Regions from separate parts of the Cupriavidus basilensis genome, predicted to be linked through region 2. Evidence: predicted binding sites of a transcription regulator. Region 2 holds the regulator's gene; each other region holds the start of a gene.
What was found. Region 2 encodes FNR, which switches genes on or off when oxygen is low (the NO sensors DNR and NnrR bind a similar motif). Its sites were predicted from a motif close to TTGATNNNNATCAA; they were not measured.
Positions count from the first base shown of each region.

Region 1 (3,657 bases), 2.1 Mb from region 2:
CCTCCAGCTCGGCCTCGATGCGTTCGGCATGCTGTGCGAACTGCTGGGCGAGTTCGGTCGGCAGGTAACCCGCGCGGCTGCGCTCGAACAGGCGCCGCCCCAGCCCTTTCTCGATGCGCTGCAGCGCGCGGAACACGGTGGAGGCATCAAGCCCGAGCCGGCGCCCGGCTTCGGCCAGCGTGGCGCCGCGCACCAGTGCCAGCACCACGTCGAGATCGGGGGAAGAGAGTTGGTAGGGTATGTTCATTGCAGATTTGCAGTCATGACTTGCGCCAGCGCGCATTGTGATTGCACTTTCGCAATCCTAGACTGCCTGCACTGTCACCACAAGGCGTGGCGGCAAACCCTGAAAACCCGAACCCAAACCCGAACCCGAACCCAAAACAGCGAGGACCACCCGATGAAGCTCTACTACTCCCCTGGCGCTTGCTCCCTGGCCGTGCATATCGCACTGCGCGAAGCCGGCCTGCCGTTTTCGCTCGCCAAGGTCGACCTGGCCAGGCATAAGCTGAGCGAGCCGGAAAACGGCAGCGACGACTTCTACACAGTGAGCCCGCGCGGCTACGTGCCGATGCTGCAACTGGACGATGGCTCGCGCCACACCGAAGCCGCATCGCTGCTGCAATACGTGGCGGACCTTGCCCCGGGCAAGGCGCTGCTGCCGGCGGCCGGCACCCAGGCACGCCTGGAAGCGGTGGGCTGGCTGACGCTGGTCTCCACCGAGCTGCACAAGGTCTTCAGCCCGTGGCTGTGGCACAAGGAAACCGCGCAGAGCACGCGCGAGGATTGCAAGGCCAAGGTGGCGCTGCGCTTTGCCGAGCTAGACCGGCACCTGGCCACGCGCGACTACCTGTGCGGCACGCAATTCACCGTGGCCGACGCCTACTGCTTCGCGGTTGCCAACTGGGCCAATCTACTGAGCATGCCGCTCAATCCTTACCCCGCGTTGCAGGCCTACCTGTCACGCGTGGCCGCGCGGCCGAAGGTGCACGAGGCGCTGGTGGCCGAAGGGCTGGCGCGCGATTGATCGCGCAACCGGTGCCGGGCGTCAGGCTGGCGTCGCGGTGACGGGCGGCAGCCTGTAGTTGTCCTGGCTGAGCAGGTCCAGCCCGCACTCCAGCGTGGAGACCCAGTCGATGAACTGCGCCACCATCGCCTTGCCGCGAAACGACGGGCCGTGCTGCGGCACGATCCACTCGATATCCAGCCCGCGCGCCATGTTGGCCCACAGCCGGCACGCGCGGTTGCCGCTCATGTAGCGCTGGTGGAAGGGCAGCATGGCATGGGTATGCGCGGCAAAATCGCTCACCACCGCGCCGGCTTCCCGCGCGCTGGTCATGGCCGCGCCCAGGTCGCCGGAGAACAGGATCTTGCTGATGGGATCGTAGAACTGGAAGTTGCCCTCCGAGTGCAGGAAATGCGCCGGCACCGCCAGCAACGTGCAGTTGCCCAGCGCGATCGGCATGCCGGCATCGGGGATGGTGACGATGCGCCCTTGCGTCTTGCCCGCCTGGCAGAAATGCGGCAAGAACCGCGCCCAGACGCGCGAGATCAGGATGCGGCTATCTGAGGCGGTCAGCCAGCGCCCGACCGAGGCCACGATGTCCGGATCGGCGTGCGACGCCAGCACATAGTCGAGCTGCTTGGGCGGAAAGTAGCGGCTGATGGCGAGGTACAGCTCGCCGTAGGTCATGTGCCCGCCCGGATCGATCAGCGCGCCGTGGCCGGCGTCGACGATCAGGAACTGGTTGGTCTGCACCACCTCGCCGTGCTCCTCCTCGACCAGGTCCGAAAACAGCAGGCAGGTGTGCCCGCCAGCGTCGTATAGCGTGATGGCCATCGTCTGTCTCTCCCCAAAGCGGCGAAAGTAGCGATGGCGGCGCTCCGGCGGCTTGACGCTGGTCAAGAAGGGATCGATTCGCGCCCCGATGCCGTGAGCGCGGCCACGCCGGACGCGGCCGCCCTTGCGGCAATGCCGTCGCGCAGCGCGTTGGACATCGGCTCCAGCGGATGGCGGCGCAATAGCCTGGCGGCTTAGCGTGCGGCGTCCAGCAGTTGCTCGATCTTGCTCACGAACTGCTTGTCGTCGGGCTTGGTCATGCTGTTATAGCTGCCCACCACCTGGCCGTTGCGATCGATCACATACTTGTAGAAATTCCACTTGGGCGTGGTGCCGGACTGCTTGGCCAGCAGCGCGTACATGGGATTGGCATCGCTGCCGCGCACGTGCGACTTGCCCAGCATCGGGAATTTCACGCCATAGGTGTTGTAGCAAAAGTCGGCGATCTCCTTGGAGGAGCCCGGCTCCTGCGAAAAGTCGTTCGACGGGAAGCCCAGCACCACCAGCCCGCGTTCGCGGTACTTGGCGTACAGCGCCTCCAGCCCTTCGTATTGCGGGGTAAAGCCGCAGTAGCTGGCGGTATTGACCACCACCACGACCTTGCCGGCGTACTGGCAGAGGTTTTGCGGCGCTTCGTCCTGCAGGCGGGGGAACTTGAAGTTGAGCGAGGCCGGACAGGCGCCGGCCGGCTTGGCGGCGGTGGCTGCCGGGGTATCGGCGGCTTGCGCAAGACGCGGCGCGGTGACAACAGCGGCGGCCGCGGCCAGGACCAACGCGCCGGACAAGGCGATGCGTTGCAGGGCGCGTGAGCGCTGTTCGGGAAGGCTGCGCATGTAGGAAACTCCGGAGATGGTCTGTCCCTAGTTTACGCCGTTGGGCGTGAAATGGATGCGCGAGCCTCCCGCTTACTCCATGGCCAGCGTGGCCGCGTGCTCGGTCACGCTGCTGCGCAACTCCACGTCCGGCATGCGGCGCACGATCACCAGCGCCAGCAACGCGGCCACGGTGCCCACGGCAAAAATCAGCCGGAAGCCCGACTCCACGCCGCCCGTCAGCACGTCCCGCACCGCGGGGGAGAGATGGGCCAGCGCTTCGCTGCCGTGGCGCAGCGCACCCAGGTCCAGCACCTGCGTCACGCCGGAAGCATGCAGCGCGTTGCGGAATTGCAGCGTCAGCAAGGTGCCGGCCAGCGCGCCGCCAAAGGCGCTGCCCAGCGAGCGCAGCACCAGCAGCGCGCCGGTACCGGCGCCGGTATCGCGGCGCTCCAGCACGTTCTGCACCGTCATCAAGGTGCCGACCATGGTCATGCCCAGCCCCACGCCGGCCACCATCATGGCCAGCAACACCAGCGCCAGCGGCGTGGATGGCGAAATCACCACGAGCGCCAGCAGGCCCAGCGCCGCCGCGATGAAGCCGCCGGTCAGGATGCCGCGCATCCGCCCCAGGCGCGGCGCCAGCCCGGCCACGATGAAATTGCCCGCCACCGTGGAGAGCAGGAAAGGCACGACCAGCAAGCCGGACTCCGACGCATCGGCGCCGCGCACCAGCTGGAAATGCAGCGGCAGCGCGAAGATGCACAAGAAGATATTCAGCGCAGCCATCGCGGACGCCGCCACGCCCAGCACATAAGCGCGGTTGCGAAACAGCCGCGGCGGCAGCATCGGGTCGTCCGCGCGGCGCTCCTGCCAGACCAGCGCGGCCACCGCCACCAAGGCCAGCAGCGCCAGGCCAGCGATTTCCGGCGAGATCCAGTCATAGACATCGCCGCCCCAGCTCATCGCCAACAGGAAGGCCACGATGGAAACCGTCAGCAGCGC
Region 1 covers NZ_CP062803.1:129,053-132,709, reverse strand. The annotation lists gene F7R26_RS00505 (LysR family transcriptional regulator) at 1-247, opposite strand, end outside; gene gstA (glutathione transferase GstA) at 401-1,027, shown strand; gene F7R26_RS00495 (oxygen-binding di-iron domain-containing protein) at 1,049-1,840, opposite strand; gene F7R26_RS00490 (glutathione peroxidase) at 2,035-2,673, opposite strand; gene F7R26_RS00485 (MDR family MFS transporter) at 2,746-3,657, opposite strand, start outside.
Region 1: F7R26_RS00495 (oxygen-binding di-iron domain-containing protein) is a predicted target of FNR. The motif match lies at 1,893-1,906, and genes of this name have one in related genera.

Region 2 (3,657 bases):
CCGCATCCGCCTGGACGGCGACCCCTGGAGCGTGCGCAAGCTGCGCCTGAAGGCCACCAAGCACACGCTCTGGATCGTGATCGCGCTATGGACGGGCTTTACCTTCGTCGGCTACTTCTCGCCCATTCGCACGCTCGGCGCGCAGGTGCTGAGCCTCTCGCTGGGTCCGTGGCAGACGTTCTGGATGCTGTTTTACTCGTTTGCCACCTGGGGCAACGCCGGCTTCATGCGCGAGCAGGTCTGCAAGTACATGTGCCCGTATGCGCGTTTCCAGAGCGTGATGGTGGATCGCGACACCTATGTGGTCACCTATGACGTAGGCCGCGGCGAGCCGCGCGGCAGCCGCTCGCGCAAGGCGGACCACAAGGCTGCCGGGCTGGGCTCGTGCGTGAATTGCAGCATCTGCGTGCAGGTCTGTCCTACCGGCATCGATATCCGAGATGGCCTGCAGTACGACTGCATTGGCTGCGGCGCCTGTATCGACGCCTGCAACCAGGTCATGGACAAGATGGCTTACCCGCGCGGGCTGATCGGCTATACGTCTGAGAACGCCATGCGCAGCGCGCTCTCGGAGACCGTGGCACGCAAGCGCCTGGTGCGGCCGCGCACGGTGATCTACTCGGTGATCTGGCTGGCGCTGGTCGCCGGCTTCATGGCCTCGCTGGCCATGCGCACGCCGCTCAAGGTCGATATCATCCGCGACCGCGGCGCGCTGGGGCGGGAAGTGGAAGGGCGCTGGATCGAGAACGTGTACCGGCTGCAGCTGATCAACACGACCGAGGCGCCGACGCGCGTCGCCGTCAGCGCGGGCAGCGATGAGCTCAAGGGCTTGGCCGTGGAATATGATCACGCTGCCGGCAACCTGGAGCCCACGTCCAATCGCCTGATTCCCATCCGGGTGCGCGTGCCGATCGAGTCCGCGGCGCAGGGCACGCACAAGATCGAGGTCACGGTGACCGCGGTGCCCGACAAGGGCGCGGGGGGGCATGGCGCGGAGATTCGACAGAGCACCAGCTTTATCGTGCCGCGCAATCTATGAGGCGACGGGGGACGCTGGATGCACCAATCCGTACGCTACAGACGCGATCTAGAACTAGAGGAGGCCAGATGACGCAGCAAAGCAATCCCTGGTGGAAGGAGCCATGGCCGTGGCTGCTGATGAGTGGGCCGTTCGTGGCCATGGTGGCCTGCGGGGTCACGATCTGGCTGGCCATGACCCACCCGGATCCGCCCATTGAGGAAGGGGTCGCTCGCCACGGCCTGGTGGTCGAGAAGGCGGGCAGCGCGGCACGCCAGGCAGCGCCGGTCGCGGCGCAAGCGAGGTGATCATGAGGCTACGCTGGCTGATGTGGGTGTTGTGGCCCGCTTTCCTGGTCGCCGGGCTGACGACCGCGCTGGTATTCTCCATGGTCGATCCCGGTGACCTGCGCTTCTTCGGCCAGCCGGTCGAGGCATCGCGGGAGGCGGTCTACACCGTGGGCTTCCTGATCGCGTGGGTGCTGTGCTCGCTGTCGAGCGGCTTGACGTTGTACACCATGCCCACGCGGCTGGCGGACACGGACGAGCTGGAGTGACTGTGATGCGCGCCTTGCCGGTTCAGGCCAGCAGGCGCGGCATCGCGGCGAGCCGCCGCGGGCGAGGGCGGCCCGCGACGTGCACGTCAGCAGGACTTGTTGACGATCTGCTTGATCCCCACCATGTCGACCAGCTTGACGTGGCGCTGGCGAATCTGGATCAGGCCGGCTTCCGCAAAGCGCGAGAACAGGCGGCTGACGGTTTCGAGCTTGAGCCCCAGGTAGCTGCCGATTTCCTCGCGGCTCATGCGCAGCACAAATTCGGAGGCCGAATAGCCGCGCGCGGACAAGCGCTCGGACAGGTTGATCAGGAAAGCGGCAAGCCGCTCCTCGGCGCGCATCGATCCGAGCGTGATCAACATGACCTGGTCCTGCGAGATCTCCTTGCTCATCAGGCGCATGAACTGATGCTGCAGGGAAGGCAGGACGTTGGACAGCGTCTGGAGATCGCCAAAGCGCACCACGCAGACTTCGGTATCTTCCAGTGCGGTGGCGTCCGACGCGTGTTGCATCTCGCCAAGGCCGTCGAGGCCGACGACTTCGCCGGGAAGGTGGAAGCCCGTGATCTGCGAGCGGCCGTCTTCCATTGTCAGGTGGGTCTTGAGCGTGCCGAAGCGAATCGCGTAGACGGCGGTGAGAGGATCGCCGAGGCGGTACAGGGTTTCGCCCTTGCGTACGCGCACCCGGTCCTGGACCAGCGTATCCATCTTTTCGAGGTCCTGCTGCGACATGCCGACGGGCAGGCAGAGCTGGCCGAGCGAGCAAGTGGAGCAGCGGGGCGACATCTCGGTAATGGGAATGGTGGTGAGCAATTGGGGCCTGTCGGTTTAGCGCAGTCAATCAAGCGCGATGTGGCAGGCGCATTGAGTTGAGAGCTTGACGTTGAGAGTCGTCGGTTGGAAGCGCTATCCACATCGGCCTGGCGCGCGGGTCTTGCGGCAGTGCGCTATCTGTGCAGCGCGGCTTGCCGTGCCCGTCGTCATGTTGTGCGAGCGCGCTGATGTACGCGGGCGCCAAGCTTCATGTTGATAGCGCCTCTTGGAGCTGCGGGGGCGCGTTCGCCGCATTTTACCGCGCCGGACGTTGCGATTGTGTGATTGGGAGGAGAAGTTGACCATAGGCGTGCTTATCAGCGTATTTACCCTGGCTTTGCTGGGCGGCGTGCACTGCGCCGCCATGTGCGGCGGGATCGCGCTGGCGGCGGAGCAGGGCGGCGTTGCGCGCGTGCCTGCCACGGTGCTCCGGCGTCCCGGCCATTGGTTGCTGGAACTGCTTGTCATGCATGCCGGGCGGCTGAGCATGTATGCGGTGCTGGGAGGCTTGCTGGGTGCCCTTGGTGCCGGTGTCTGGAAGGCACAGTACCTGCCGCTGCAGCGTTGGCTGTTCGGGATCGGCAGCGTGATGCTGGTGCTGTCGGGCTTGTGGATGTTGTGCGGGCGCACCATGGGTACGGGTGGGCTTGAGCGGCTCGCCGCCCGGGGCGCGGGTGGCTTGCTGCGCGGCCTTGGCGCTGTCGGGGCGCGCTTGCCAGCTGTGGCCCGGGCGCATGGGCAGGGCCGCTTGCTGCGCCGCTACGGCATGGGGCTAGCCTGGGGGCTGGTCCCGTGCGGCATGGTGTACGGTGCTCTTGCCATGGCGTTGCTGGCCGGCAATGCTCTGTCGGGCGCGCTGGTGATGGCCGTGTTTGGCCTGGGCACCCTGCCGAACCTGCTGGTGATCTCGGGCCTGTCCGGCTATCTCAGGCAGCTTTCGCGGCGCCCGGCGTTGCGCGCTGGCGCTGGCCTTGCGGTGGTGGCTTTTGGCTTGGCCGGGGTGGCGCGCGCGCTGCTTTTACCTGAGACGCTTGCCGCGCATGGATTCTGCCTGGTCTTCTGAAGCGCCGTTTCGTGGTGTATCTGTCACTTCCTCGCTGAGGTAGCTGTGCGAATCGGTTGCAGGTTTGCCAGGGAATGCCATACAATCGCAAGAACAGCGATATCGCGCAGCGTATTTCATCGTGGCATCGTCAGGTAGCATCCGCTGCTCAGGGATGCATGCCAGGAACACCCAGGCAGGCATCAGCGCCAGGGACCGTTCCCCATCC
Region 2 covers NZ_CP062803.1:2,570,791-2,574,447, reverse strand. The annotation lists gene ccoG (cytochrome c oxidase accessory protein CcoG) at 1-1,039, shown strand, start outside; gene F7R26_RS11660 (membrane protein) at 1,108-1,326, shown strand; gene F7R26_RS11655 (hypothetical protein) at 1,329-1,574, shown strand; gene fnr (fumarate/nitrate reduction transcriptional regulator Fnr) at 1,661-2,386, opposite strand; gene F7R26_RS11645 (sulfite exporter TauE/SafE family protein) at 2,685-3,449, shown strand; gene F7R26_RS11640 (hypothetical protein) at 3,405-3,657, opposite strand, start outside.

Region 3 (3,657 bases), 1.5 Mb from region 2:
AACAGCCTGCCGGTGAAGAATGTGGCCGAACTGATCAGCTACGCCAAGGCCCATCCCGGCCTGACCTACGCCACCGCGGGCACCGGCACGTCCATGCACCTGGCGGGCGCGATGTTCTCGCAAATGACGCAAACGGGCCTGACCCATGTCCCGTACAAGGGCAGCAGCCCGGCCATCAACGACATGCTGGGCGGCCACGTGCAGGTGATGTTCGACAACCTGCCCGCCTCGCTGCCGCACATCCAGGGCGGCAAGCTGCGCGCGCTGGCGGTGGCCGGCAAGAGCCGCTCGCCAGCGCTGCCGAACGTGCCTACGCTGACCGAGGCCGGCCTGGCGGGCTACGCCGTCGAGCCGTGGTTCGGCGTGTACGGCCCGGCAGGGCTGCCCGCGCCGGTGGTGCAGGCACTCAATGCCGCCTTCACAGCGGCGCTGGGCAATGCGGACGTGAAGGACAAACTCGGGCAGGCGGGCTTCAACCCCAAGGGCTCGAGCGCGGCTGACCTGCAGTCGCTGACGCTGTCCGAGTACGAGAAATTCGGCAAGGTCGCCAAGAGCGCCAGCATCTCGGTGGATTGAGCGCAGGCGGGGCTGCGCGCTTGCGGCGGGACGATCGCCGGGGGCGCGCGGCTCCGCATCCATTACAATCCGGCTGCAACGGGCCCCCGCGCCCACTCCCGCCGACTACCCGCCATGAAGCAAGATCCGCGTTTCCCCAAGCTGTATATCCTCGATCACCCGCTGATCCAGCACAAGCTCTCCCATATGCGCGACAAGGACACCTCCACGCGCACGTTCCGCGAGCTGCTGCGGGAGATCACGCTGCTGATGGGCTATGAAATCACGCGCGACCTGCCGCTGACCACGCGCCGCATCGAGACGCCCCTGGTGGAGCTGGACGCGCCGGTGATCGCCGGCAAGAAACTCACCATCGTGCCGGTGCTGCGCGCCGGCGTGGGCATGAGCGACGGCCTGGTCGAGCTGATTCCCTCGGCCCGCATCGGCCATATCGGCGTCTACCGCGACGACCAGCACCGCCCGGTAGAATACCTGGTGCGCCTGCCAGACGTGGAAGACCGCAGCTTTATCCTGTGCGACCCGATGGTCGCCACCGGCTACTCCGCCGCGCATGCGGTGGATGTGCTCAAGCGCCGCGGCGTCAAGGATGATGCGATTACGTTCGTGGCGCTGGTAGCAGCGCCGGAAGGCGTGGAGGTGTTTCAGAAGGCACATCCGGGCGTCAAGCTGTTCGTGGCCTCCCTGGACAGCCACCTGGACGAGCACGCCTACATCATCCCCGGCCTCGGCGATGCGGGCGACCGGCTGTTCGGCACCAAGAACTGAGTTTTACTGCCCGCCCCGGGGCCAATCCCAGGATCCGGGACCAATGCGGGATCAATACGGACGCTGTCTGCGCCCGGCTTGACCGGCCTCAATCTCCCTGGCCCCAGCGCTCCCTAGACTATCTGCAGAGGCACACCGGACGGTGTGCCGCACCTGACCTGGGAGACCCACATGGCAGCCTTGAAGATCCTGTTTTCGACCCCCACCGGGCTGATGAGCCTGGCCGTCATCGCCTTCATCATCGGCATGGGCTGGTTCTTCACCCGGCTGTTCCTGCGCAAGATGCGGGAAGACGAGGCAGCGGCGCAACGCCGCTAAGAGACAAGTCGCGCCCGTCTCGCCGGGTGTGGCACACCGGCGCGACCTAGGGGCAGCGCCGCCTACTTCTTCTTGCCCGAGCCCAGCAAGCTGCCCAGCACGCCGCGAATCAGCTCGCGCCCGACCTGCGAGCCGACCGTGCGCGCGGCCGACTTGGCCATCGACTCCAGGATGGAATCGCCGCGCCCGGTCTTGCCCGTGCCCTTGGTCAGCCCGCCGAAGATCTCGCCCGCCTGTTCCAGCCAGCCGCCGCCCTGCGCGGGCGGGGCTTCGGGCTGGCCGGCCGTGGGCACGGGCGCGGGTGCGCCGCTGCCGCCAGCGGCGGGAGCAGACCCAGGCGTGGCGGCACGGCCCTTGAGCTTCTCGTAGGCCGACTCGCGATCGATGGTCTGCTCATAGGTGCCAGCCACCAGCGAGTTCGCCAGCAACTGTTTGCGCTCGTCGTCGGTGATCGGGCCGATCCGGCTGCCAGGCGCCAGCACCCAGGCGCGCTCCGTGACGCCGGGGATGCCCTTGGCGTCCAGCAAAGACACCAGCGCCTCGCCCACGCCGAGTTCCCCGATGGCCTTCTCCAGGTCCAGCCCCGGCTTGGCCCGCATGGTGGTGGCCGCCACCTTGACGGCTTTCTGGTCACGCGGCGTGAAGGCGCGCAGCGCGTGCTGCACGCGGTTGCCGAGCTGGCCCAGGACGGTATCGGGGATGTCGACAGGATTCTGCGTCACGAAATACACGCCAACGCCCTTGGAGCGGATCAGCCGCACCACCTGCTCGATCTTGTCGAGCAGGGCCTTGGGCGCGTCGTTGAACAGCAGGTGCGCCTCGTCGAAAAAGAACACCAGCTTGGGCTTGTCGAGATCGCCCGCCTCGGGCAGTTTCTCGAACAGCTCCGACAACAGCCAGAGCAGGAAAGTGGCGTAGAGCTTGGGCGAATTCAGCAGCTTGTCGGCGGCCAGGATATTCACCACGCCCTGCCCGTTCTCGGTCTGGATGAAGTCGTCCAGGTTGAGCATGGGTTCGCCGAAGAACACGTCGGCGCCTTGCGACTCCAGCGCCATCAGCCCGCGCTGGATGGCCCCGATCGAGGCCGCGGAGATATTGCCGTATTCGGTGGTGAACTGCCCGGCGTTGTCGCCCACGTACTGCAGCATGGCGCGCAGGTCCTTGGCGTCGAGCAGCAGCAGCCCGTTGGCGTCGGCGATGCGGAAAACCAGGTTGAGCACGCCTTGCTGGGTGTCGTTGAGTTCCAGCATGCGCGACAGCAGCAGCGGCCCCATATGGGAGACCGTGGCGCGCACGGGATGACCCTTTTGCCCGAACACGTCCCACAGGGTGGTGGGGCAGGCGCCCCACACCGGCTCGGGCAAGCCGAGCTCGGCCAGGCGGGCCTTGAGCTTGTCGGAGAGCTTGCCCGGCTGGGAAATGCCGGTCAGGTCACCTTTGACGTCGGCCATGAAGACCGGCACGCCCAGCCGGGAGAAACCCTGGGCCAGGCTTTGCAGGGTCACGGTCTTGCCGGTGCCGGTGGCGCCGGTGATCAGGCCGTGCCGGTTGCCCATCTCGGGCAGCAGGGCAAGTTCCAGCTCGGCGTTCTTGGCGATGATGATGGGTTCGGCCATGGTCTCTCTGGTTGGCAAGCCACGCGGCGCTTTCGCCGCGACCGTCCCCGCCCTTCCCGGCGGCCCCCGTGATCGGCAGGCCAGCGGCGGCGGGACCGCGTGATAAAATGCTGGGCTGATTATGCCAGCCCCCAAGGCCGGCTCACAGACACATAAACCACCCGGCGCGCCGCCAGCGAGCACCCTTTGCCCGCCCGGCACAGCCGGCGCGCAAAGCCAAGGCGCGCGCGTCAAACATTTTCCGCTTCGGAGAGAATCATGGCCGGTCACTCAAAATGGGCCAATATCAAACACAAGAAGGCCGCGGCTGACTCCAAGCGCGGCAAGGTCTGGACCCGCCTGATCAAGGAAATCACCGTCGCCGCGAAGCTCGGCGGCGCTG
Region 3 covers NZ_CP062803.1:1,097,330-1,100,986, reverse strand. The annotation lists gene F7R26_RS04935 (Bug family tripartite tricarboxylate transporter substrate binding protein) at 1-576, shown strand, start outside; gene upp (uracil phosphoribosyltransferase) at 691-1,341, shown strand; gene F7R26_RS04925 (DUF3149 domain-containing protein) at 1,513-1,659, shown strand; gene F7R26_RS04920 (helicase HerA-like C-terminal domain-containing protein) at 1,722-3,275, opposite strand; gene F7R26_RS04915 (YebC/PmpR family DNA-binding transcriptional regulator) at 3,534-3,657, shown strand, end outside.
Region 3: F7R26_RS04925 (DUF3149 domain-containing protein) is a predicted target of FNR. The motif match lies at 1,420-1,433, and genes of this name have one in related genera.

Region 4 (3,657 bases), on a different replicon from region 2:
TACCAGCAGCGTGCGCAGTGTCACGTCGCCCAGGCGGGTGCTGGATTCCGCGACATGGCCAAAGCGAAGTTCGCCATCCGGCCTCAGGATCTGGACGGCGGGCAAGGGCTGGGCACGCTGCGCGTCGGCATCCGGCAGCTTTCGCACGAGCGCCTCTACGTTCATGCCGAAGACTTGCGTACGGGATGCGCCATAGAGTGCCTCCGCAGCAGCGTTCAGGAAGATCACCTTATTGTCCGTGTTCAGGATGAAGACGGCGTCGGTGGCTTGCTCGAGCGAATTGCGGAACAACTGGTGGGGGTCGGCTATGCTGAGCGCTTTGTCTCTATCTGGCATGAGTGAGGTAAACGTCGCTAACGACCGAGGATGCCTGCCTTGCCCGGTGGGGCTCGCGGGACATTGACTCGGCTCTGAAGCAGGTATCGGCATCCGGTGCCGGATCCTGAAGTACTTTTTTTGCGCCAGGTGTTCCTCGGCGCAGGCCTCGCGCTCCGATGGCTTGGCATAATTGCGCCCTGTCTTGACGGGGCGGTGCGCGCGCCGTCCTCTTTTGCATCGATCGAACCGGGATTCTTCATGATCATCTGCGCCGGCGTTGGCCCCGGGCACCTCGACTTCCTGACCCACGGCGTGGCGGAACTGATCCGTGGCGCCGACATCGTGGCCGGCTTCGACACGGTCATCGACGTCATCCGCCCGCTGGTGCCGCCGGCGGCCCAGGTGGTCACCATGGGATACCAGGACCAGGTGGAGCGGCTTGCCTGGGTTGCCGCCGAGCACCATGGCGGCCGACGCTGCGTGGTGCTGTTCATGGGCGACATGCATTTCAGCGGTTTCCAGTACCTGGAGCGGGTCGAGCGGGCATGCGGCCATCCGGTGGATACCGTGCCCGGGATCTCTTCGGCCCAGGTGCTGGCCGCGCGCGGCAAGGTTTGCTTTGACGAGACCACCTTCCTGACTTTTCACCGGCGCGGAGACCTGGAGCCGTTCAAGCGTCATCTGGTGCACGTGCTGGCGGACCAGCGCAACGCCATCGTGATTCCGCGCCCGTGGGATTTCATGCCCAGCGATATCGCCGCCTGGCTGGTGGCGCAGGGCGTGCCGCCCGAGCAGCCGGTCGAGGTCTGGGAGAATCTGACGCTGGCCGATGCGGACTGGCGTGGCACGCTGGCCAGTTGCACGCTGGCGTTCACCGATATGAGCATCATGCTGATCCGCGCGCTGGCGCCAATGGCCAGCCAGATTGAGCCGCCGCCGCTTGCGTAGCCCCGCGTGCCGGCCGCGCCCGGCAAGGTCTCGGCGTTGATCTGCCGCAAGTTGCCCGCATTGCCCGCTTGCGCTGCCTCGCGCACGGAGTAGAGTCCATTTTCGGATAGTCGGAAAAACGTCTCCAACCCTGTGCAGGGGTCTTTGGATCGGAGGGAAAACATCATGGATTTCAAGACCGTGCTGGTCGAACTCGGCGCCGACCCCGGCTGTGCGGATCGCGTCAACCTGGCGGCGGAGCTGGCGCAGCGCTCGGCCGGCCATGTGATCGGGGTGACGGCCACCGGCATGCGGCTGGAGCCGTTCCGGGGCGCGGGCGACGAGGCGGGATACTACGCGGAACTGGCCCGGCGCCAGTTGCTTGCGCAAGGCGCCGAAGCCAGCGCCGCATTTCATCGGGCCATGAGCGAAGCGGCGCCCGGCGTGGGCTTCACCCACCGCGTCATCGAGGACGATGTGGGCTGGGCGCTGGTCCAGCAAGGGCGGGTGGCGGACGTGGTTGTCCTGGCCCGCTTGCCCGGGCCGGAGTCCATTCCCGTGCTGGTGGCACAGACCCCGGAATATGTGTTGCTCAACACCGGCCGCCCGGTGCTGCTGGTGCCGCCGGGCGTGCGGCATCTGCCCTGCGAGCATGTCGCCATTGCCTGGGATGGTGGGCGCGAAGCCGCCCGCGCCGTGGCCGATGCGATGCCCCTGCTGCGCCTGGCCAAGCGCGTCACCGTGGTGTCAGCGTCCAGCACGCATGACGGCTCGGCGACCCACGGCATGCCCGATGTGCCCGGTGCGCACGCCGGCCTGCGCGATCACCTGGCACGCCAGGGCATCACCAGCGTCATGCACGCCGTGCAAGGCAGCCACCGGGTCGGCCAGCTGCTGCTGGAGGCCGTGCGGCATTTGAAGGCCGATCTGCTGGTGGCGGGTGGCTATGGGCACGCCCGGCTGCGTGAGCTAGTCACTGGCGGCACCACCCGCACCCTGATGCGCCAAGCCGACATTCCGGTGTTGATGTCCCATTGAAGGCCGGTCGCGACTGGCGTCAATCTATCTTTGAATATAATATTTGGCCGCATATTGATTGGCAGGTGATTGGCAGGCCGGGGTCTCGCCTGGACTTTGCCGAACCCGTGCAAGCGGCTTCTCCCTCCCTTAGCCTGGACACGATGCGCGCCGCCGCCATGTTGCGCGCCCTCGCCAATGAAGACAGGCTGCTGCTGCTTTGCCAGATGGCAAGCGGATCCTTTACGCGGTTGCCGATGCGCGGGCGCACGGCGAGGCGCAGTCTTTGTGCTGGCCATGCTGGCCGGCATGGCGCTGTTCGAGTGGCTAGAATGGCTGGGGCGCGGCCGCGCTTTAACCGGCAAGGCATTCACTGGACGCTAGCCGGACATGAACCGGACATTCACTGGACAACATGAATCATCCATCGATGCGAACTGATGAGGCCATCGACGAGGCCGAGGTAGAAACGCCCGCCAGCGCCCAGGCGGCGCGGCGCAGCACCTGGGTGAGCGTGGCCGTGAATATCCTGCTGACCTGCATGCAGCTGGTGGCGGGCGTGGTGGCCGGCTCGCAGGCGTTGATCGCGGATGCCATTCACTCGCTCTCCGACCTGGTCTCGGACTTTGTGGTGCTGTTTGCCAGCCACCATAGCCGCAAGGGCGCGGATGCCGACCACCAATACGGCCACCAGCGTTTCGAGACCGCCGCCTCGCTGGCGATCGGCCTGCTGCTGCTCGCGGTCGGCGTCGGCATGCTTTGGTCGGCCGTGCAAAAGCTGGAGCATCCCGAGTTGATCCAGCCGGTCAAGGGTGTCGCGCTGTGGGTGGCATTGGGCGCGCTGGCGGCAAAGGAATCGTTGTTCCGCTACATGCTCGCCGTGGCCGAGCGCGTGCGCTCCAGCATGCTGGTTGCCAACGCATGGCATGCGCGCTCGGATGCGGCATCGTCGCTGGTGGTCGCCGTGGGCATCGGCGGCAACCTGCTTGGCTACCACATGCTCGACCCAGTGGCCGCCCTGGTGGTCGGCCTGATGGTGACCCGGATGGGCTGGAAGTTCTCCTGGGATGCCCTGCATGACCTGATGGACCGCGCCGTGGATGCGCAGAGCATCGAGGCGATTCGTCAGGCCATGCTGGCCACGCCAGGCGTGCTGGGCCTGCATGACCTGAAGACCCGCAAGATGGGCGACGCCATCCTGGTCGATGTGCATCTGGAGATCGATGGCGCCATGACGGTCGAGGCGGGGCACCGTATTGCGGTGGAGGCGCGCCTTGCCGCCATGCAGATTCAGGACGTGCTGAATGTGATGACCCATGTCGACCCGGTGCGCGTGCCGCAGCGCCAGGCGGAGGACCCGGCGCGCGCAGGCGCGGCATGATGGACTGAGCAAAG
Region 4 covers NZ_CP062804.1:1,521,677-1,525,333, forward strand. The annotation lists gene F7R26_RS27630 (sensor domain-containing protein) at 1-336, opposite strand, end outside; gene F7R26_RS27635 (cobalt-precorrin-7 (C(5))-methyltransferase) at 577-1,266, shown strand; gene F7R26_RS27640 (universal stress protein) at 1,432-2,283, shown strand; gene F7R26_RS27645 (cation diffusion facilitator family transporter) at 2,693-3,643, shown strand.
Region 4: F7R26_RS27640 (universal stress protein) is a predicted target of FNR. The motif match lies at 1,303-1,316, and genes of this name have one in related genera.